Regions from separate parts of the Brucella pituitosa genome, predicted to be linked through region 2. Evidence: riboswitches for the same ligand, from Rfam matches in the RefSeq annotation. Region 2 holds a riboswitch; each other region holds the start of a gene.

Region 1 (5,055 bases), on a different replicon from region 2:
CATATCGGCAACAGCCGTCAGCGCACGGATTGAGGTCTCAATCGTCTTGCCGAAATCCGGGCTATCCATGGCTGCCGCTATATTGAGCGACCCGAGATTGCAGGAAATATCCTTGCCGAGATGCTCATAAGACAGATCATCATTGAAGATGCTGGCTTCGCTCACCTGAAGAATTTCCGAGCAGAGATTGCTCATGGTGATGCGGCCATCAATCGGATTGGCACGGTTCACCGTGTCTTCAAACATGATGTAAGGATAGCCGGACTCAAACTGGATTTCTGCCAGCACCTGGAAGAAGTCACGCGCATTGATCTTCTTCTTGCGGATACGACCGTCATCCACCATTTCGCGATATTTTTCAGTGATCGAAATCTCGGTCATCGGCACGCCATAGACGCGCTCGACGTCATAAGGCGAGAAGAGGTACATGTCCTCGTCGTTTTTGGCGAGTTCAAACGTGATGTCCGGGATCACAACGCCAAGCGACAGCGTCTTGATGCGGATTTTTTCGTCTGCATTTTCGCGCTTTGTATCGAGGAATCGCATGATGTCGGGGTGATGGGCGTGCAAATAAACCGCGCCCGCGCCCTGACGCGCACCAAGCTGGTTAGCGTAGGAGAATGAATCTTCCAGAAGCTTCATCACCGGAATGATGCCGGAAGACTGGTTCTGGATCTGCTTGATCGGCGCACCGGATTCACGAATATTGGTCAGGCTGAGCGCCACACCGCCGCCGCGCTTTGAAAGCTGGAGTGCCGAATTAATCGAGCGACCAATCGATTCCATGTTGTCTTCAACACGCAACAGGAAGCACGAGACCAGTTCGCCACGCTGCTTTTTTCCTGCATTGAGGAAGGTCGGCGTTGCCGGCTGATAACGACCTGAAATGATCTCATCGACCATTTCGCGTGCGTGCTGCTCGTTGCCACGCGCAAGCGCCAACGCCACCATGCAGACGCGATCTTCATAGCGCTCAAGATAGCGCTTACCGTCGAAGGTTTTCAGCGTATAGCTGGTGTAATATTTGAACGCACCGAGGAAGGTCGGGAAGCGAAATTTCTTGTCATAGGCATGATCGAAAAGATCGCGCACGAAATTGAAGGAATACTGATCCAGCACTTCCTGTTCGTAATAGCCTTCATCGACCAGATAATCGAGCTTCTCACGCAGATTGTGGAAGAACACCGTGTTCTGGTTGACGTGCTGCAGGAAATATTGCTGCGCCGCCTGGCGATCGCGATGCAGCTGAATCTTCCCCTCGTCATCATAGAGGTTCAGCATCGCATTGAGCGCGTGATAATCCAGCGACGTTTCCGTCAGCTTCTGCGGCTTGCTGCCCGATGCTGGCGATGACTCGTGCTTTTCCGAAGCGGCGACCGTCTCGCGCTCACGGGTCAGGGTTGTGTCTGCCGTGTCCAAAATCGTTCCATCCCGTCTTTAACATTGACAATGTCTTCATCCGTTCCCAGAAGCTCAAAACGATAGAGGTAGGGAACCTGACATTTTTCCGAAATTATTTTGCCTGCAAGGCCAAAGCCTTCGCCGAAATTGCTGTTCCCGGCGGCGATAACACCGCGAATGAGGGATCGGTTATCCGCATCATTGAGAAAGCGGATGACCGGCTTGGGAACAGCGCCTTTCGCACCCCCGCCGCCGTAGGTTGGCGTTACGAGCACAAAAGGCTCGTTGACCCGTAACAGGCCAGTATTATCTTCATAGCTTTCCAGCGGAATGCGCTTTGAACGCATGCCAAGACGCATCACAAAGCGATGCGTGTTTTCCGAACGGCTGGAAAAATAAACGATCTGGCCCATAACAAACCCCGGCAGCAGACCGGCGTTACGCCAGCGAGCTGATCATATCCGGACGGAAACCGGCCCAATGGGATTCACCGGCAACAACAACCGGCACCTGACGGTATCCGAGGCCCTGAACGAGATCATATGCATCGGCATTGGCGGAAATGTCGATGACATCATATTCAATGCCCTGACGGTCGAGCGCGCGGGTGGTTGCGGTGCACTGGACGCAGGCGGGCTTGCTATAGACGGTAACGTTCATTTTTTCCTCACTGGGGATGGAGCATTTCCAGCACCGTCGCAGAAGCATTTGGCGTTGGAGAATGCATATAGACAGACGTTTTGATCCACTGCGCCTCACACGAAAGAAGGCGCAAAAAAGCGTTCGCGCATGACGAAATGCGCGTGAAAAGCAACGAAAACTGAGAGGCACAACGAGCTTTAAGAGCGCGAAGCCTTCAAACTAGCCCGTACCGGGCGGACCGGAACTGTTTGGTCTTGAATTACTCGACATGCTTGTCACCCCGAAGCTTATGAGAGGGATATACGGGGCACCAAAAGACATGGCAGAACAATGCCACAACTTATCGCGCGCCAACCGGACACCCCGCCCGTGGACGTTCTCGTTCAAGGCAGGTCTCCTGGCTCACGGTTTAATGCTTTTTGCCCGCCTTCCCGGTTTTAGCCAGTGGCATATGGACATAAAGCTCGCCGCTTACAGTTGCGGGGGCAGCTACGGCTTAACAGCATCCATCATGGATACCACGCACCGTATTCCCATCTTCGCTTTTGATCCTCACGAATCGTAAGAACCTTGAACACAAGATATAGTATCTGAAGTTAAAAAGTCGTCAATGGATAGACGGTTCAAAAAAATTTAATCTGGCTTTTACCCCGGGCAGCCTGTGAATAGCAGGGATATGTAGCCGACTATTCCACAGGCGTGATAGGCCTGGGTCGAAAGTCGGGCTTTACGGCCTTCAATGCCATGCGATCCACCAGATGTGGTGCCAATAGTTTCAACCAGCGCCCCAAACGCATCTGACGCGTCATCAACACTTCGCGTTTGCGGTTGGTGATTCCATCCAGCATCAGCTCGACGGCCCGCTGAACAGACATCATATCGTCTTCGCGAACGCCACTCACCCCGAGAGCGCCCCCACTGGCTCCATAGCCAACCTTGCGAATGTCGGTTTTGACGACGCCCGGATAAACAATCGTCACCGAAATACCGCTTGGATCAAGCTCGGAACGCAGCGCCTCACAAAACCCTGAAAGCGCAAATTTGGTGCCGCTATAGGCTGTACGTCCCGGCACGCCAATCAGTCCGGCAACAGATGAAACTGCCACGATGCGGCCTTTGGTTTTGGCCAGATGCGGGAGTGCTGCATGGATCGGCCAGACGCTGCCCCAATAGTTGAGCTCCATCAGATCATGCATCCATTTCAAGTCTTCCGGTTTGATCTCGGAAAAATTGGCATGGGCCGACATGCCCGCATTAACGATCAGCGTATCAATCCGACCAAAAGAAGAAGCCGTTTTTTCAATGAGGCCAATACAGGCATTGCGATCCGTAACATCGGTCGGAACAACCAGAACTTTACTGCCTGACTGCTCTATTTCTGCAGCAAGCGCTTGCAACTTTTCGACGTTACGCGCCGCCAGAACCAGCGCTGCCTTGTTCCCGTCACACATGCTTATCTGGCGCGCGGTTTCGGCACCTATGCCATCGGATGCGCCTGTGATGATCGTAACTTCCATGAAGCCCTCCCTTGCTCGCATGAATGGTCATGTTTCCGAGCTTACAATTCACTTCGTCAAGCCGTCCAGTACCGAGAATTTGCTCGTGGGCATACCAGGCCTTCACAAAGCCGTGTGAGATGACAGACAAAGAGCTTAACGAAATCAATGCCCTACTGAACGACATCTCCCGGATATCAATTGAATTGATTAAAATCCCTGGTGTTCGTCGAAGGGATAAATTGACAGCCGCGCTTCATTTCCTGTATCGCTTTATTAAATCCTGAACATTGTTCAATATATTGAACAATTAAGAAGAGATCCTCCCAAGCATCTCTTCAGACGACCGATGCACCGGCTGCATCGGAAAACTGTCGGTCCGGCTTTCCTCTACGCGAAAGCCGGACCGCTTGAAACCCAGCGCCTCTGTGCCGGCGAGGAATGAGAGACCTCGGCTCTGGGGAAATTTGAATAAGGGTGGAAACAATGACTATAGGTATCAAGCCATTTTCGTTCGACACGGTCGGCTCAATGCTTGTCGAGTGGGGGGCTGCAAAGCGTCTCGGCGAAGTTCTGGGCGAACGTTTCTCAGAACGCAAAATCCTCATCGTAACCGACAAGGGCCTGCACAAGGCTGGCGTTCTCAAAGAAGCGCTCGCTTCGCTGGAAAAAGCAGGCTTCAGCATCAGCATTTTCGATGCAGTTGTTGCTGATCCGCCGGAATCAGTTCTGTTCGAATGTGTCGATCAGGCCAAGGCCGCTGGCAGCGATATCGTGCTGGGCCTTGGCGGCGGCTCTTCAATGGATATTGCAAAGCTTGCTGCGGTGCTTATCGTCTCCGAGCAGGAACTGTCTGAGCTTTATGGTATTGGCAAAGTGCAGGGCACGCGCCTGCCGTTGATCCAGATCCCGACCACTGCTGGCACCGGATCAGAAGTGACCAACATCACGATCCTGACCACCGGCGAAACCACCAAAATGGGTGTCGTCTCCCGCCAGCTTTATGCAGATTTCGTCATTCTGGATGCAGAACTGACCTGCGGCCTGCCAGCGCTTCACACGGCTGCCACCGGCATTGACGCCATGGTTCACGCGATTGAAGCCTATACCAGCCGTATCAAGAAGAACCCGCTTTCCGACGCTTTTGCGCGCGAAGCACTGAAGCTCTTGTCGGCCAATCTGGTTGCAGCTTGCGAAAACGGCAAAGACCGTCACGCCCGAGAAGCCATGCTGCTTGGCGCAAACTATGCCGGTCAGGCCTTCTCGAACTCGCCGGTTGGCGCGGTTCATGCCCTGGCCTATCCGCTTGGCGGCCATTATCATGTGCCGCATGGCCTTTCCAACGCATTGATGCTCGGACCGGTCCTACGCTTCAACATGGCGGGTGCTGCTGAGCTTTACGCAGAACTTGCCGACCTGCTTCTTGGCAAATCGGACGGCACGACAGAGGAACGTTCGGCTGCTTTCGTTGATTATATGGAAGACCTGATGAACCGCTCTGGCGCACCGCGCCGTC
Region 2 (5,055 bases):
GCTTTGGTGATTGCCTGCTCATCGATCTCATGCAGACCAATGACGACAAGGCGCGTATTGCGCACTTCATCTTTGCCCCATGGGCGGTCGAAATAATGCTCAATACGCGGACCAACGGCCTGCACAACCAGACGCATCGGCTTACCCGGTACGTCGACAAAGCCCTTGAGACGCAGAACATCATGTTCCGCAATCACGGCCATAAGCTTCTCGGTAAATGCCTTCGGATCGGCAACAGAGCCTGCTTCAACAACAAAGCTTTCAAACTCGTCGTGATCATGCTCATGGCCATCAGCATGATGGATTTCATGATGCGACTTGCGGTTGGCAATATCGTCTTCCGTACCCACGCCAAGACCGAGCAGTACATCGGCACCAAGCTTGCCAAAACTTGCCGACACCATATTGACGCGGCGTGTTGAGCGTTCAGCCACATCGGCCTTCACGATATCGAGTTTCGATGGATCAACGAGATCGGCCTTATTCAGAACGATAAGGTCGGCCGCATGAATCTGATCCTCAAAAAGTTCTTCTAAAGGGCTTTCATGATCAAGAGATTCGTCCGCTGCGCGCTGTGCATCCACCTTGTCGTGATCATCGGCAAAACGACCTTCAGCAACGGCGGCTGCATCAATCACAGTCACCACGCCGTCAACCGTAACCTGCGTCTTGATTTCAGGCCAGTTGAAGGCTGCGACCAGGGGCTGTGGCAGCGCCAGACCCGACGTTTCAATCACGATATGATCAGGACGATCCGCACGGTCGAGAAGCTTGGTCATGGTCGGAATGAAATCATCGGCAACAGTGCAGCAAATGCAACCATTGTTGAGTTCAATCACGTCTTCCTCACGGCAGCTTTCGATACCACAACCTTTCAGAATTCCGCCATCGACGCCCAGATCGCCGAACTCATTGATGATGAGCGCAATACGTTTGCCATTGGCGTTTTCCAGCAAATTGCGGATCATCGTGGTCTTGCCCGAACCTAAAAAGCCGGTGATCACGGTCGCTGGAATCTTTTGTCCCTGCATCGAATTATCCCTTCATTTTGAGCGACAGACCTGCCGCCATGAAATAAACTTCATCCGCCACTGATGCCACGGCCTGATGCAAAAAACCGGCATGATCGCGAAACTCCCGCGCCATCCGATTTTCCGGCACAATGCCAAGTCCAACTTCGTTCGAAACGAATACAACCGGACCTGAAAGCTGGCGCAACGCCGCTATCAGTGTCTTAGTTTCAGCAGCGATATTCTGCTCTGCCATCATCAGATTGGTGATCCAGAGTGTCAGGCAATCGACCAGCACAAAGCGGTCATGCCTTGCATGTTTTTCGAGCATTCCAACAAGATCAAGCGGTTCCTCCACCGTCTGCCATTCGCTTCCGCGACGATGGCGATGAATGGAGATGCGGCTTTCCATTTCCTCGTCGAATGCGCGTCCAGTTGCCAGATAGACTGGCTGAAGTCCTGAGTCTTCAACCAGTTTCTCTGCATAAGACGACTTACCGGAACGGGCTCCGCCGAGAACGAATGTAATTTTTCCTGACGAAGCCATTCCTATCAGCCTTCCACTTCCGACTTTGCGTAAGTCTGAATGAACCAGCCTAGTGCCAGACCGATCACAGCCCACATAAAGAGGTTGGTTGCCAGAGATGCGACAGCATATTGCGAGGCCAGCAGCGATGGAATTGGCGAGGAAATATCTTCCGGATGCGGCGCGCCATAAAGATGTGGTGCAACGATCAGCACCAGACCAAGGATCTTGGAAACCACTTCTCCACGCAGAACCAGCAGATAAATACCAACACCGCTCAAGACCACCGTGGAAAGCCACCAAAGCTGACGTTCAGCCAAATCCGCAGCGGGCATCGCAGGCAATTCCGGCGAAAGCCCTAAAGCTGGCAGGAAAGCGACCGTAAAGAAACCAGCCATACCCCAGAGAATACCGTTCTGCGGGGTGATGCGACGACCGAGCAGCAACGCTACACCGCCGAGCAGAAGCGCAAAACCTGCACCGGCCACGAGATTGGCAAGCAATGTATTGCCAAGACGACCAAACGGCAGTTCGGCTCCAGCTTCTTCACCTTCACTAGCAGCAGTTGCAGCAGCGGCATGATCATGTGGCGCGGCAGCTTCTGCTTCACCATGGCTGTGACCGCCGCCAGCGTCTTCATAAGTTTCCGCCTGAATGATGAGCGGAACAGTTTTCAAATACATGGCAGGCGTCACGAGAAGCCCTGCCAGAAGGCCAGCAGCAAGCGTGGCCAGAAGATAACGGATCAACATTCTTGTCCCTCAACAAAAAACTCGCGCCGACGGCCATTCACCATCGGGCGCTGCAAAGCACCAAATCCTAAAACAGACGCTTTAACTGCTCAGTGACAAGGAAAACCGTAAGAGTGACGCGTGTCATGCGCCGAATCATGCAGCGTATCCGAATGCGCGAGACCGACGCCGTAGATCAGGAAAGCGCCGAGCATGAGCGAAACCACCGCAGTACCAAGACGGGCAGCAAGTGGCAGAGGGAGTGTAGTTGAAAGTGAATTTTCTTTATGCGCAGCCATGACAACCTCCGTGCAGGCAGCAGGGAAAACCTCCCATCAGGTGCGGGCATAATGCCCTTCACGCAACAGGCAGGTCTCCTGGCTCACGGGTCGCAGGGTCTGAAGCTGCCTTCCCAGAAACGCTGATGGTTTCCAGTGGCTGCCGGTTAACCGGCTTGCCTCATCCCTCTCCGCTCTACAGTCGCGGGGTCGGCTGCGATAAAGACGCCCGGATTGGGTCCGTCCGTCGCATTCCCTTTTGGTATCGCCGGGGCTTCGTCCCGGCAAAACCTGTTGCATAAATCGACACTAGGCCTTCGCCAATGCGGCGTCAATCAGCCTATCGGGTATAGACGCTTGCGGGCAGCCTCCCCTCGAAGCCTTACCCAGTTGTCAATTGCATCCGCATTACGCAAAACTCTAGGCCGCAGCCAAAGCATAAGACCAACGATCAGCGTCCAGGCAATAACCACATCCGATAGAAAATGCGCACCCATAAACACACGATTCAACGAAATGAGCACCAACAATGGTACAAGGATAAGCGCGGCAACCTTACGTCTGCGGGCAGGAACAAAAACGAGCAGAGATAACATCACTGCTGCTGCAGACGATTCTCCTGATGGAAATGAGCAGTTGTTGCGACATATGCCCGCCAATTGCCATGCAGGCGTAAAATCGGACAAACCGCCAAACTCGATCAAATGCCTTGGCCGCGCTCTCCCTATGAGTATCTTCAAGCCTTGAACCAAGGCCCCCGACCCAAGGATAAAGGTCAAACTGACATAGAGAATTTTATGCGGTGCAATTGAAGGAAGCGGGCATCGCCACACCGCATACAATACCGGCAAGACCAACACAGCGATCAAAAAAAACCACTGACTTGACCGATGCATATCTCTTAGAGAAGTCCAAAAAAAATTCTCAGAAATAAAGAAAGAACCTGAACTAAAAAAATATCTTGATACAGCAAGATCAATTTGCGGAAAAATTATAAATACACCTGTGAAGGCAATAGAAAAATACAAAAACCTCTTATTCAAATCCGTATAATTATTATTAGTATTTTCTAATAAAATTGAATCAGACTTCACAATTACCTCTAAAAACAATACAAATAAAATATCAATTCAAGTAAATATTATTCTATATTTAAGACATAAATACTAAACTATAAATCGCAATAAATTCTGTCGCAAAAATTGCTAGAAATAATTTATTACGGAATGATTTTTGCAATAAATTCTTTGGGGTTTCATAACGTCTGATTTAAAATTAGGACAAACTAAATAGATCGTCGATATGCAGACAGCTTTCCAAACCTTCAGCCAACTCATCAAGTGCCGCTTCGATGCCAGCACGATAATTCCCGCCTGAGCTGCTTACGCCGAGTGCTGCGAGAAAATGCTGCCGAAAATCATCTGCTCCAAAAACACCATGCAGATATGTCCCTATGATCCGGCCATTCGCTGACATGGCTCCATCATCATGATCGCCAATGCGGGCAAACGGGCGAATAACATCTGCCCCCCCAGTGCGACCGATGTGAATTTCATAACCTTCAAGAGCTGTATCAAAGAGCACCGAGCGGGCCGCGACGTTACGCACAACTTTCTCCGGCTCCATCACAGTCTCAACGTCGAGCAATCCAAGTCCTTCAATCTCGTGAACCTGCCCTTCGATGCCTTCAGGATCACTGATGCGGCTTCCGAGCATCTGAAACCCACCACAAATGCCAAGCACATGCCCGCCGCGCCGCACATGGGCCCGTAAATCTCGCTCCCAACCGTTTTCACGGAAGGCAATCAGATCAGCTATCGTGGATTTGGTTCCCGGCAGAACGACAAGGCCCGCATCATGTGGCAATGGCTGCCCCGGTGGAACCATGACGACCTCGACTTGGCGCTCTGTTTTCAATGGATCGAGATCATCAAAATTTGCTATACGCGGCAGCATTGGTACTGCCACTTTTAAAGCTTTGGCATCACCGCGCGTTGCCCGCTCCAGCACGACCGAATCTTCTGCAGGCAAACGTGAAACTGCTTTGAGCCACGGAACGACGCCGAAAGACCGCCAACCCGTGAAGTCTGTGATCGCAGTCAAGCCATCATCAAACAGCGAAATATCACCGCGAAACTTATTGATAAGAAAACCACGCACCATCGCGCGATCTTCTTCCGACAAAATTGTGTGCGTACCGACCAGCGATGCAATAACACCGCCCCGGTCAATATCTCCCACCAGCACCACCGGCACATTGGCCTGGGTGGCAAAGCCCATATTGGCAATGTCGCCAGCGCGCAGATTGATCTCTGCAGGCGAACCGGCTCCTTCGATCAGTACAAGATCAGCGCCGTCACTGACAATGCCAAAAGATTCCATCACCGCCGCCATAAGTTGCGGCTTCAACTGCTGATAATAGCGCCCGCGGGCCTCTCCCCGCACTTGCCCCTGAACAATCACCTGACTGCCCATATCGGTTTGCGGCTTCAAAAGAACCGGATTCATAT
Region 3 (5,055 bases), on a different replicon from region 2:
ATAGGAAAGAACGTTGTTGCCATAGGCGGTTGACCAGGCAATCGCGATAGCGACCGCTCCCAGAATGAAGGCGATCACAAGAGCTGCATAATCCGGCGCCGTTCCAGTGGAACGGCGCTCTGCCTGCTGTTCAGATCCTGTCATTTGACGAGGCCGATTTCCTTGAGGATGGTTTCAGTGGACGCCACGTCTTTGGCGAGCTGTTCCTTGAACGCATCGCCTGCCAGATAGGTGTCGGCCCAGCCTTTATCCTTAAGTGCCTTCTGCCAGGATTCCGATTTCACCATCTTCTCAACATCGGCATTGATGACGGCTACTTGTTCCGCAGTAATATCGGGCGCAGCGCCAATCATACGCCAGTTCTGGATTGAAACATCAACGCCGCTTTCCTTGAACGTCGGAGCATCGATGCCTTCAATGCGTTCGTCACTGGAGATGCCGATGATGCGCAGCGTGCCAGCCTTGATCTGCGGATCAAATTCACCGTAGCCGGAAATACCCACAGTCACCTGATTGCCAAGAATTGCTGCAAGTGCCTCACCGCCACCGGAAAAGGCGATGTAATTGACTTTGGTCGGGTCAACGCCAACGGCTTTGGCGAAAAGGCCGGCCGTAATGTGGTCCGTGCCGCCAGCAGAACCGCCGCCCCACGAGACAGAACCTGGGTCGGCTTTCAGTTTGGTGACGAGATCACCAAGATTTTGAATGTCGGATGATGCTGGAACGACGATAGCTTCATATTCGCCGGTGAGGCGAGCAATTGGCGTGATCGCGTCAAGATTTACCGGCGAATTGTTGGTCAGGATCGCGCCGACCATAACATAGCCGCCAACGATGAGCTGGCTCGGATCGCCTTTATTCTGATTGACGAACTGCGCGAGGCCAATGGTGCCACCTGCGCCCGGAACGTTGATAACCTGAACGCTGCCGGAAATCTTTTCATCCTGAAGCACGCTCTGCATGGTGCGTGCTGTCTGATCCCAGCCACCACCCGGTGCTGCTGGTGCCAGTACTTTATAATCTTCAGCCGAAGCCGCGCCTGTCATTGCAAGCGCTGCCACAGACGAAATGGCCAGAATCCATTTACGCATAAATCCTCCCTGAATGCACTTTGCGTGCAATTTTCTGCTGTCTTTTGACAGCCCTCCTCAAAACCCTCTGCTTCCCAGTCAGAGACTCCTGATCTGGAGACTACAGCAGAGAATTGCAATATACCAGCAAGCAATGCCGCTCGTTTTACTTGCAAGATCGTATTAGCAAAAAGTCTTATGTGGCGCTTTTATATAGCCGAATAAGCGTCCGGCTTCGCTTGACGTGTCCAAAGGTGCGATGTAATAAAGTTACGACGGTTCCCCCGACCGAGAGTGAAGGGGATTAATAGGGAACACGGTGAGGACGACCCAAAAGGGGCCGAAACCGTGGCTGCCCCCGCAACTGTAAGCGGATTGCCGTTCATCCTTGTGATGCCTCAAAAGCGTCATGTCACTGGGCTTGTTACAAACAGCTCGGGAAGGCAGATGAACAGCGAATATCTGCGAGCCAGGAGACCTGCCGTCTAACGTAGTCCATTGTCACGGGCGGGGATGCCCGGAGCAGGAGTTGGTTATGACAGCTTTAAACGTCGCAAGACGTCGTCTCCCATTGTCATTCATATCCCCGGATATGTCCGTTCTCTTTAAGCGCCGGATCGCTTCCGCCGTTTGATGCGGCTTTTTCTCATATCATTTCGGGGATTTAGATGAAAATTTCAGGCCAAGTGCCATTTAGCGCACTTCTGGGCGCAGTCGCTCTTTTCGCAACCGGTTTCGCGGCGCAGGCAGCAGAAACCCAATATCCGCTGACGCTGAAAAACTGCGGTCGCGATGTAACCTTCAAACACGCGCCGGAGCGGGCAGTCGCCGTTGGTCAGAGCAGCACGGAGATCCTCTACAGCCTTGGCCTCGGCGACAAGGTTGTGGGTACGGCTGTTTGGTTCGGCCCGGTCCTCAAAGGCTTTGAGGAGGTGAATGCCAAGGTAAAGCGCCTGGCTGATAACGATCCGAGTTTTGAAAGCGTACTTACGCAAAAGCCAGACATTGTTACGGCGGATTTCCAGTGGCATGTCGGGCCGATGGGCATTGTGGCCAAACCGGAACAATTCGAAGAATTGGGTATTCCTGCCTACACATCGCCTTCCGATTGCGTCGGCAAAGATAATTCTGGTGGCGGCGATGGTGTTCGCACAGCGCCATTCACGATGAATATCGTCTATCAGGAAATCGGCGAACTGGCTCAGATATTCAATGTACAGGATCGCGGTGAAAAGCTGATCGCAGAGCTCAAGGCACGTGAAGATGCAGCCCGCAAAAAGATCGGTTCCGCAGATGGAAAGCTTTCGGCTGTTGCCTGGTTCTCCAGCACACAGGTTGATGCTGATCCTTATGTTGCTGGTAAGTTCGGCGCTCCTGCCTACATCCTTTCTGCGCTCGGCATCAGGAATGTGATTGAGAGTGAAGAAGAATGGCCAGCGGTGGGTTGGGAAACAATCGCCAAGGCGGGCCCATCGATGATCGTTGCAGCGAAGCTTGATCGTCGTCGTTATCCTGCCGATGACATTGCGGTCAAACATCAGTTTCTCAAGACCGATCCTGTGACGAAATTAATGCCTGCTGTTGAAGGTGGATATGTTTTCGATATCGATGCACAGTCGATGAGCACGTCGTTGCGAGTGATCGAGGGCATTGAAACGCTGGCTGCCGATATTGCCGGTTCGGATCTGAATAAGTGATGTCAAAGGCAGCCATAGCAGGCATTTCACTGAAAACCACGATGAGTTCCCGGGTGCTTTTGGGAGTACTTGCGCTCGTCCTGCTCTTCGTTGCTTTGTGGCTGGGTGCTGCCATTGGTGAAACTGCCATACCTCTGGACGTGGTGGCGAAGACCATCGCCAACCGCGTCTGGAATGCCGGCTATCCTATCGCGCCGATTGATGAAGGCATCGTTTGGAGCTATCGGCTGAGCCGGGCTGTTGTCGCAGCTTGCTGCGGTGCGGCGCTGGCCTTGTCGGGCGTGGTTCTGCAATCGCTTCTCCGCAATTCGCTGGCCGATCCCTATATTCTGGGTATTTCTGCCGGGGCTTCTACCGGGGCAGTGAGCGTTGCTATTCTCGGAATTGGTGCAGGTGTGCTCTCGCTGTCAGTGGGAGCGTTTATCGGTGCGATTGTGGCTTTTGTTCTCGTTTCCCTGCTCGCATTGCGGGCAGGGCGCGGTAACAGTGCGATCATTCTGGCCGGCATTGCTGGTTCGCAGCTTTTTAACGCGTTGACATCTCTCATTGTCACGAAGGCAGCAAATGCCGAACAGGCGCGCGGGATTATGTTCTGGTTGTTGGGCAATCTTTCAGGTGTCCGCTGGCCGGACGTTGCGCTCGCCTTGCCCGCCTGTGTGGTGGGGCTTCTTATCTGTCTTTGGCATGCCCGTGCGTTAGATGCTTTCACTTTCGGTTCGGAATCTGCTGCATCGCTTGGTATTCCGGTGCGGCGCGTTTATGCCGTTTTGATTGGTGTGAGCGCCATGATGACGGCCGTGATGGTGTCGATTGTCGGTTCCATCGGCTTCATTGGTCTGGTTATTCCTCATGCTGCGCGCATGCTGGTCGGTGTACGTCACGGCAGGTTGTTGCCTGCGGCGGCGCTCATCGGTGCAATCTTTATGATCCTGGCCGATATTGTGTCTCGCATTATTATTCCCGGTCAGGTTTTGCCTATCGGAGTCATTACGGCATTGGTCGGTGCCCCGGCATTTGCGCTGCTGCTTGGACAGAGAAGGGCACAATCATGATGCTCTCTACAAACAACGTCAGTTGGTCAGCAGGAGGCGTTGATATCCTGCGTAGCGTTTCGCTCGATGTGAAAGAGGGAGAATTCCTCGGTATCATCGGGCCAAATGGCTCAGGCAAAACAAGTTTTCTGTCTCTGCTTTCAGGTGTACGACGCAGTCGTTCGGGAGAAGTAAAACTTTGCGGTAAGCCGATCCAAAAATTTAATCGGCGCGAGATTGCGCGCAAACTGGCACTTGTTGAACAACAGGCGGGCACAACAGAGCGCATCACCGCAAGGCAGGCGGTGGAGTTGGGGCGCACGCCATATCTTGGCGCTCTGTCTCCCTGGTCAGAGCAGGACGATGCCGTTGTCGATCGGGCGCTGGCCAATGTTGATATGGCACATCTGGCAGGTCGTTATTGGCACACGCTCTCAGGCGGGGAGCGCCAACGTGTGCATATTGCCCGTGCTTTAGCACAGGACCCGCAGATACTGCTTCTGGATGAGCCGACAAATCATCTCGATATCGGTCATCAAATCGGATTGCTCGATCTTGTCAGGCGTCAGAAATTGACCGTCGTCGCCGCACTGCATGACCTGAACCATGCGGCCATGTTCTGCGATCGTATCGCAATCATGAACAAAGGACAGATTGTAGAATTAGGGACACCGCGCGAGGTTTTACGAGCCGAATGTATTCGCAGTGTTTTCGGTGTTGAGGTGGATGTCGAATATCACGGTGTGCATGGATGTCATATTCGTTACCGTGTACCAGGTTATGCGGCTCTGGAGCTGAAGCAATCAGCATAACGACCAGGAAATCATTTATTCGGTTTTGTTAATATTCATTGAATATGATCGAAATAAATATGAATTTATAAGGCAAATGCTAATATATGGAATGGTTGTTTTCTACTAAGTTTGTGAAAAATTTCACTTTTTGCTTAAGTTTATCACGGCGATGTGAGTGTTTTTGTTGACAAACTGTTTCCATTTGATTGACGGTTTGTTTATATGGCCGCATGTCGCATTTGGAAAGGCGCTCTCTCGATTGTTGAAGGTTGAGGTCGCATTGCCGGAGTGATCGATGCAATCATATTGCGGATGTGTCGTTATTTCGGGTTCCGGATGTGTGAACCTAAATCGGTTTCCATGGGTGATTTTGTGGAGCGGTGGTGGTTCGGATTTGAACAAGGTATAGATATTGGCATGCCTGTCCTGCAGGGCAGAACCAAAAACGGGCATGTGGCTAATT
Region 4 (5,055 bases), on a different replicon from region 2:
CATGCACCAGTACATCGAGGCCGATTTCTTCCTGCCAGCGAATAGCGGCTTCAGTTTCGCGCTGGATGAAGCTCTCATATTGCGCATCGGTGATCTCACCTTTGTTGACCGCTGCGCGTGCTTTGCGCACTTCAGGGGTCTGCGGAAAAGATCCGATTGTCGTGGTGGGGAAAGCGGGCAAGCCGAGCTTGTCGCTTTGAATTTTGCGTCGCTCGGTGAACACGCTGTTGCGCTTCTTTTGAGCTTCCGTGACAGCGGCAACGCGCTGTTCAACAGCCGGACTGTGGACCTTTGGCGATGTGCGGCGGGCTGCAATGGCCTCACTTGCGGCTTTCAGTTCTGAAAGAACCGTGCTTTTGCCTGACGAAAGCGCACGTCCGAGGATAGCAATCTCATCGATCTTTTGTGCTGCAAAAGCGAGCCAGTTTTTAAGTTCTGCATCGAGCCCGGTTTCCAGTTCAAGATCAATCGGTACATGCAGGAGCGAGCAGGATGGGGCAATTTCGATGCGTTCCAGCCCGCGCTTTTCAACGATGGGCTGAATGCGGTCGATGATGGCATTGAGATCGGCGCGCCAGATATTGCGGCCATCAATTACACCGAGAGAAAGATGCTGATCGGGGCGTGCTTTCGCTACAATGTCGTTAAGCTGATCTGCGCCGCGTACCAGATCGACGTGAAGACCCGCGACCGGCAAAGCCAATGCAGTGTCGAGATTGTGGCCCAGCTCACCGAAATAGGTAGCAAGCAGGATTTTCGCGTCGGAAGCAGTGGCAAGACGCTGGTAAGCAAGTTCAAATGCAGCTTGTTCATTTGGGATGAGATCGAGAGCCAGCGCTGGTTCGTCAATCTGCACCCAGTCGGCACCGGCATTTGCAAGTTCACGCAGCAACTCTTCATAAACAGGCAGCAGCTTTGGCAGCAAGGCTACAGGATTGAAGCCTTCAGCGGTGGATTTAGCCAGCTTCAGGAATGTAACCGGGCCAAGAATAACTGGACGTGTGTGGATACCCAGTGCCTTGGCTTCGAGGAAGTGTTCGACCGGCTTGCGGGACGAAAGCCTGAACTCCTGATCATCGGTGAGTTCTGGCACCATATAGTGATAATTGGTGTCGAACCACTTGGTCATTTCAAGCGCAGTCACACCATGACCATGCCCATGTTCTTGATTGCCACAACCGCAATTGTTGCTTGTTTTGCCTTCGCTGCCACGCGCCATGGCGAAATAAGTCTGGAGCGATACGTCGCCGCTTGACCAGCCGTAACGGGCAGGGATGGCGCCGACCATTACAGCCGTATCAAGCACATGATCGTAAAGAGAGAAGTCGTTTGATGGAATTTTCGTGATGCCGTGATCGCGCTGTTCGGCCCAATTGGCCGCGCGCAAAGCGCTGGCAATAGTGAGCAGTTCTGCTTCAGACGATTTACCTGCCCAGAAAGCTTCGAGTGCAAATTTCAGTTCGCGATGACGGCCGATGCGCGGTACACCAAGGGTGGCGGTAGCGACGGTGGTTTGTGACATGGCTATATATACCCCGATATAGATGGGGGCGCGGGTTCACAGACGTGCGCGAAAAGGCTGCTTCTGGCAACCAGACCTGCAACACTCCGGGACACCCCGCCCGTGGACGTTGTTTTGTCATGGCAGGTCTCCTGGCTCGCGGGTCAGCGCCTCGATCCGCCTTCCCGGAATGTTTCGTTCCAGTGGCATGATGGATCAAGGCTCGCCGCTTACAGTTGCGGGGGCAGCACCGGTTTTGTCTTCAACGCACCGGTTTCCCTCTTAGCTTTCATCTGAAGTCTGACGAAAGAACCATAACGCCGCTCAGTCTGCCGGAAGCTTCACTGCTTGTCAATATTATATAAAGAAATGTTTATGTGTTTATGTCTAGAAAATGCCCGCACTTATTGCTTAGCCGAAAGTACTAAGTGCTCAGAACGAAGATCGGATGGCTTGTGTGAGAGAAATTGAATAAAAACAGATAATTAAGGGATCAGCGCGTAATCTTCGTGAGCGTGGGAAATATCAATTGATATGGCCCTGCGCGGGGACTCGTGCTAACGGTGCCACTATTGGGCTGGTTATATGGTCGGATATCTGAGCTAGATATCTGATTTCACTGATTAAAAAAGAGTTGGGTTTAGCCGAATCCTCAACGGCGATTATTCGCATTTTCGCCTTGAGGGGGCAGGATATGTTCGTATGAGTTTCAGATATCCCTGGCAGAGGCTGGCTTTGTTACCGCGTATTGGTAAGCAGATCATACTGCTGCTGAGCGACTGCCTGTTGTTGCTGCTCAGCGCCTATCTCGCCTTTGTCATGCGGCTTGGCTTTGTTTTTGTCCCGACGCAGACGCAGATTTTCCTGATCGCCATCGCTCCGGCTCTCGCAATCCCCGTCTTTATTCGTTTTGGTCTTTATCGGGCAATTATTCGCTATCTGGCCGAGCGAGCCATCTGGCCAATCTTTCAGGCGACCGCTATTGCAGCCCTATTCTGGGTGGCGCTGGTCTTTCTTATGGAATCATACGGCGGTGCTGGTTTGCCGCGTTCGGTTCCTCTTCTCTACTGGCTTTTGAGTACGGTGCTTATCTCTGCCAGCCGCTTTGGTGCGAAATGGCTGCTGCGCAGTGCTGAATCCAATAAGACCTATTCGAGCACAGCCCTCATCATTGGTGTTGGTGAGCCAGGACGTCAGCTGGCAACCGCACTTCGCAGCCACAGTGATACACATGTGGTCGGTTTCGTTGATCCAACTGGCCAGCTTGGCGGCATGGATATCATTGGTCTCCGGGTCTATGACATTGCAGCGATCCCGCGTTTGATCGAGAATTTTGGCGTTCGTCAGGTTGTCATATCCGAACCGGAAATCGATCAGAAGCAGCGGCAGGAACTTGCACGTCTGCTCGGGCGTCTGCCGGTTAGCACCCGCATTCTGCCGCCTATTGCTGATCTGACGGCTGGCAAATATCTTGTCAGTGCTCTGCGCAATGTCGAGATTGACGATTTGCTTGGGCGTTCGCCTGTGCCGCCAGATGTCGATTTGCTCCGCGAAGTTGTTGAAGGGCGACGCATTATGGTTACGGGCGCTGGCGGGTCGATTGGCAGCCAGCTCTGCCGCACGATTGCGCAGTGGAACCCAAGCTGCATCGTGCTTTTTGAATCGAGCGAATTCGCGCTTTATCAGATCGAGCGACAGTTACGGCAGATTGCGCAATGCGATGTCATTCCGGTGCTTGGCACGGTGGCTCATCGGCAATGTGTTGAAAAAGCTATCCGCGCCCACACCGTTGACACGGTTTATCATTGCGCAGCTTATAAGCATGTGCCGCTTGTCGAAAAGAACCCGCTTGTCGGTATCTATAACAACGTGTTCGGCACGCTGAACGTGGCTGCCGCAGCTTTTGCGACCGATGTCGAACGGATGGTGCTGATTTCATCCGACAAGGCCGTGAGGCCAACAAATGTTATGGGCGCAACAAAGCGTTGGGCCGAACTTGTCGTTTATTACTACGGGACACTCGCCGAAAAGGCGGGTCATCATAAATCGTTCTATTCCGTCCGCTTCGGCAATGTTCTGGGCTCTAACGGTTCAGTGGTTCCGCTTTTCCGCGAACAGATCGCCAATGGTGGACCCGTCACGCTCACGCACGAAGACATGACGCGTTATTTCATGTCGATCAAGGAAGCGGCCGAGCTCATCGTGCAGTCCGGCGCGATTGCCAAATCCGGTGATACCGTGCTTCTTGAGATGGGCGATCCAGTCAAAGTTCGAGATTTGGCCGAGAACATGATCCTGCTTGCTGGATTGACTGTACGCAACGCAGAGAATCCTGATGGAGACATTGCCATTGAGGTGACGGGTATTCGCGAAGGCGAGAAGATGTATGAAGAGCTTTTCTACGATCCTTCTCAAGCTCAGACGACGCGCCACCCCAAAATTATGCGTGCACCAAAGGGTCAGAAGGTTGCTGTGGACGTCCCTAAAAGCCTTGATACTCTTCGGGCTGCGATGGAGACAGAAGATGCCAACGCTGCCCGCAAGGTTCTGTTTGACGTCATAACTTCCTGAAGCGTCCGCGAAAATCGAGCAGCAGCAAAAGCACTGCGACCGCGGCGGTGAGCACGAATATAATCTGCGAAAGCATATGGTCGAAAACCATAATTGCAGCCGCACATGTTATCAGAATGATATTGAGCAGTGCGACGTGGCTCACCACCTTCGACACGCTCCACCCGGCCCGTTTGGCGACCTGATAGGCATGTTTTGAATGTGCTTTCAGAATGTTCTCGCCTGCCAGACCGCGTAAGATGATCGTCGTGCCAGCATCAAGCACGTAATAGAGCGGCAGAATAAGCGCGACCGCTATATGCGTTTCCCGTGCCAGAAGCAGAAGCGCGGTTCCGGCAAGCAGCCCCAGCGGAAAGCTGCCGGAATCGCCCAAAAAAACGATTGCGGGTGGACGGTTGTAAAAAGCAAACCCGAGAAGGCCGCCTGCTATGATCGCGGCAATTGTGCCGCTTTCAACGCCTGCGAGCTGAAACGCTGCCAGCAGCGCAATTCCAGCCATGGGTACGCCGATGCCTGCGACAGTCATGCAATCCAGGCCATCCATAAAGTTTGTGACATTGATTGCAGCGACAAGCGTGATGACGATCAGCGTGATCTCAGCCCAATGAGGCAAAAGCTCTGGCAATAGTCGGAAATCGGGGCCGAGCCCATAAACCACCAGGCATGCGGCTACAAACTGCGAGCCAAAGCGTGTTGTGACGGAAAGCTCAAAACGATCATCCAGTCCACCGATAACCCAAAGCAATAAACAGGCACCGCTGAGACTGAGAACCAGATCAATAGTCAGCCCAAGATCTGTGCCGAACATTAAAAGCGAGACAATAATCGCCGGTATGAGCGCAAGGCCGCCGATTTGCCGGGCAGCTACGCTATGGTTGGAGCGCGCGTTGAATTTTGCCGCAAGAAAGCTTGCTGGCAGAAGTGCGGATAAAACATAAAGACCGACGCCGCAAAGAATGGCGCTTGCAAGAAAGGAGACCAGC

What was found. Region 2 has a riboswitch for cobalamin ahead of ACSME1_RS02355 (CbtB domain-containing protein). Riboswitches for the same ligand answer to the same signal wherever they lie in the genome.
Positions count from the first base shown of each region.
Region 1: it holds a riboswitch for cobalamin, as region 2 does, so the genes downstream of both, nrdH (glutaredoxin-like protein NrdH) here and ACSME1_RS02355 (CbtB domain-containing protein) in region 2, are expected to answer to the same signal.
Region 3: it holds a riboswitch for cobalamin, as region 2 does, so the genes downstream of both, ACSME1_RS18305 (ABC transporter substrate-binding protein) here and ACSME1_RS02355 (CbtB domain-containing protein) in region 2, are expected to answer to the same signal.
Region 4: it holds a riboswitch for cobalamin, as region 2 does, so the genes downstream of both, metE (5-methyltetrahydropteroyltriglutamate--homocysteine S-methyltransferase) here and ACSME1_RS02355 (CbtB domain-containing protein) in region 2, are expected to answer to the same signal.

Region 1 covers NZ_OZ264093.1:641,996-647,050, reverse strand. Annotated here, with positions in the region: gene nrdE (class 1b ribonucleoside-diphosphate reductase subunit alpha) at 1-1,320, opposite strand, end outside; gene nrdI (class Ib ribonucleoside-diphosphate reductase assembly flavoprotein NrdI) at 1,395-1,814, opposite strand; gene nrdH (glutaredoxin-like protein NrdH) at 1,840-2,061, opposite strand; cobalamin riboswitch at 2,414-2,631, opposite strand; gene ACSME1_RS14210 (SDR family oxidoreductase) at 2,730-3,560, opposite strand; gene ACSME1_RS14205 (iron-containing alcohol dehydrogenase) at 4,026-5,055, shown strand, end outside.
Region 2 covers NZ_OZ264092.1:476,135-481,189, forward strand. Annotated here, with positions in the region: gene cobW (cobalamin biosynthesis protein CobW) at 1-1,031, opposite strand, end outside; gene cobU (bifunctional adenosylcobinamide kinase/adenosylcobinamide-phosphate guanylyltransferase) at 1,036-1,557, opposite strand; gene ACSME1_RS02350 (CbtA family protein) at 1,563-2,288, opposite strand; gene ACSME1_RS02355 (CbtB domain-containing protein) at 2,378-2,566, opposite strand; cobalamin riboswitch at 2,618-2,855, opposite strand; gene ACSME1_RS02360 (phosphatase PAP2 family protein) at 2,881-3,639, opposite strand; gene ACSME1_RS02365 (cobyric acid synthase) at 3,821-5,055, opposite strand, start outside.
Region 3 covers NZ_OZ264093.1:1,515,120-1,520,174, reverse strand. Annotated here, with positions in the region: gene ACSME1_RS18315 (tripartite tricarboxylate transporter TctB family protein) at 1-144, opposite strand, end outside; gene ACSME1_RS18310 (Bug family tripartite tricarboxylate transporter substrate binding protein) at 141-1,091, opposite strand; cobalamin riboswitch at 1,330-1,570, shown strand; gene ACSME1_RS18305 (ABC transporter substrate-binding protein) at 1,739-2,767, shown strand; gene ACSME1_RS18300 (FecCD family ABC transporter permease) at 2,809-3,819, shown strand; gene ACSME1_RS18295 (ABC transporter ATP-binding protein) at 3,816-4,610, shown strand.
Region 4 covers NZ_OZ264093.1:391,186-396,240, reverse strand. Annotated here, with positions in the region: gene metE (5-methyltetrahydropteroyltriglutamate--homocysteine S-methyltransferase) at 1-1,522, opposite strand, end outside; cobalamin riboswitch at 1,627-1,833, opposite strand; gene ACSME1_RS13100 (polysaccharide biosynthesis protein) at 2,204-4,072, shown strand; gene ACSME1_RS13095 (glycoside hydrolase) at 4,059-5,055, opposite strand, start outside.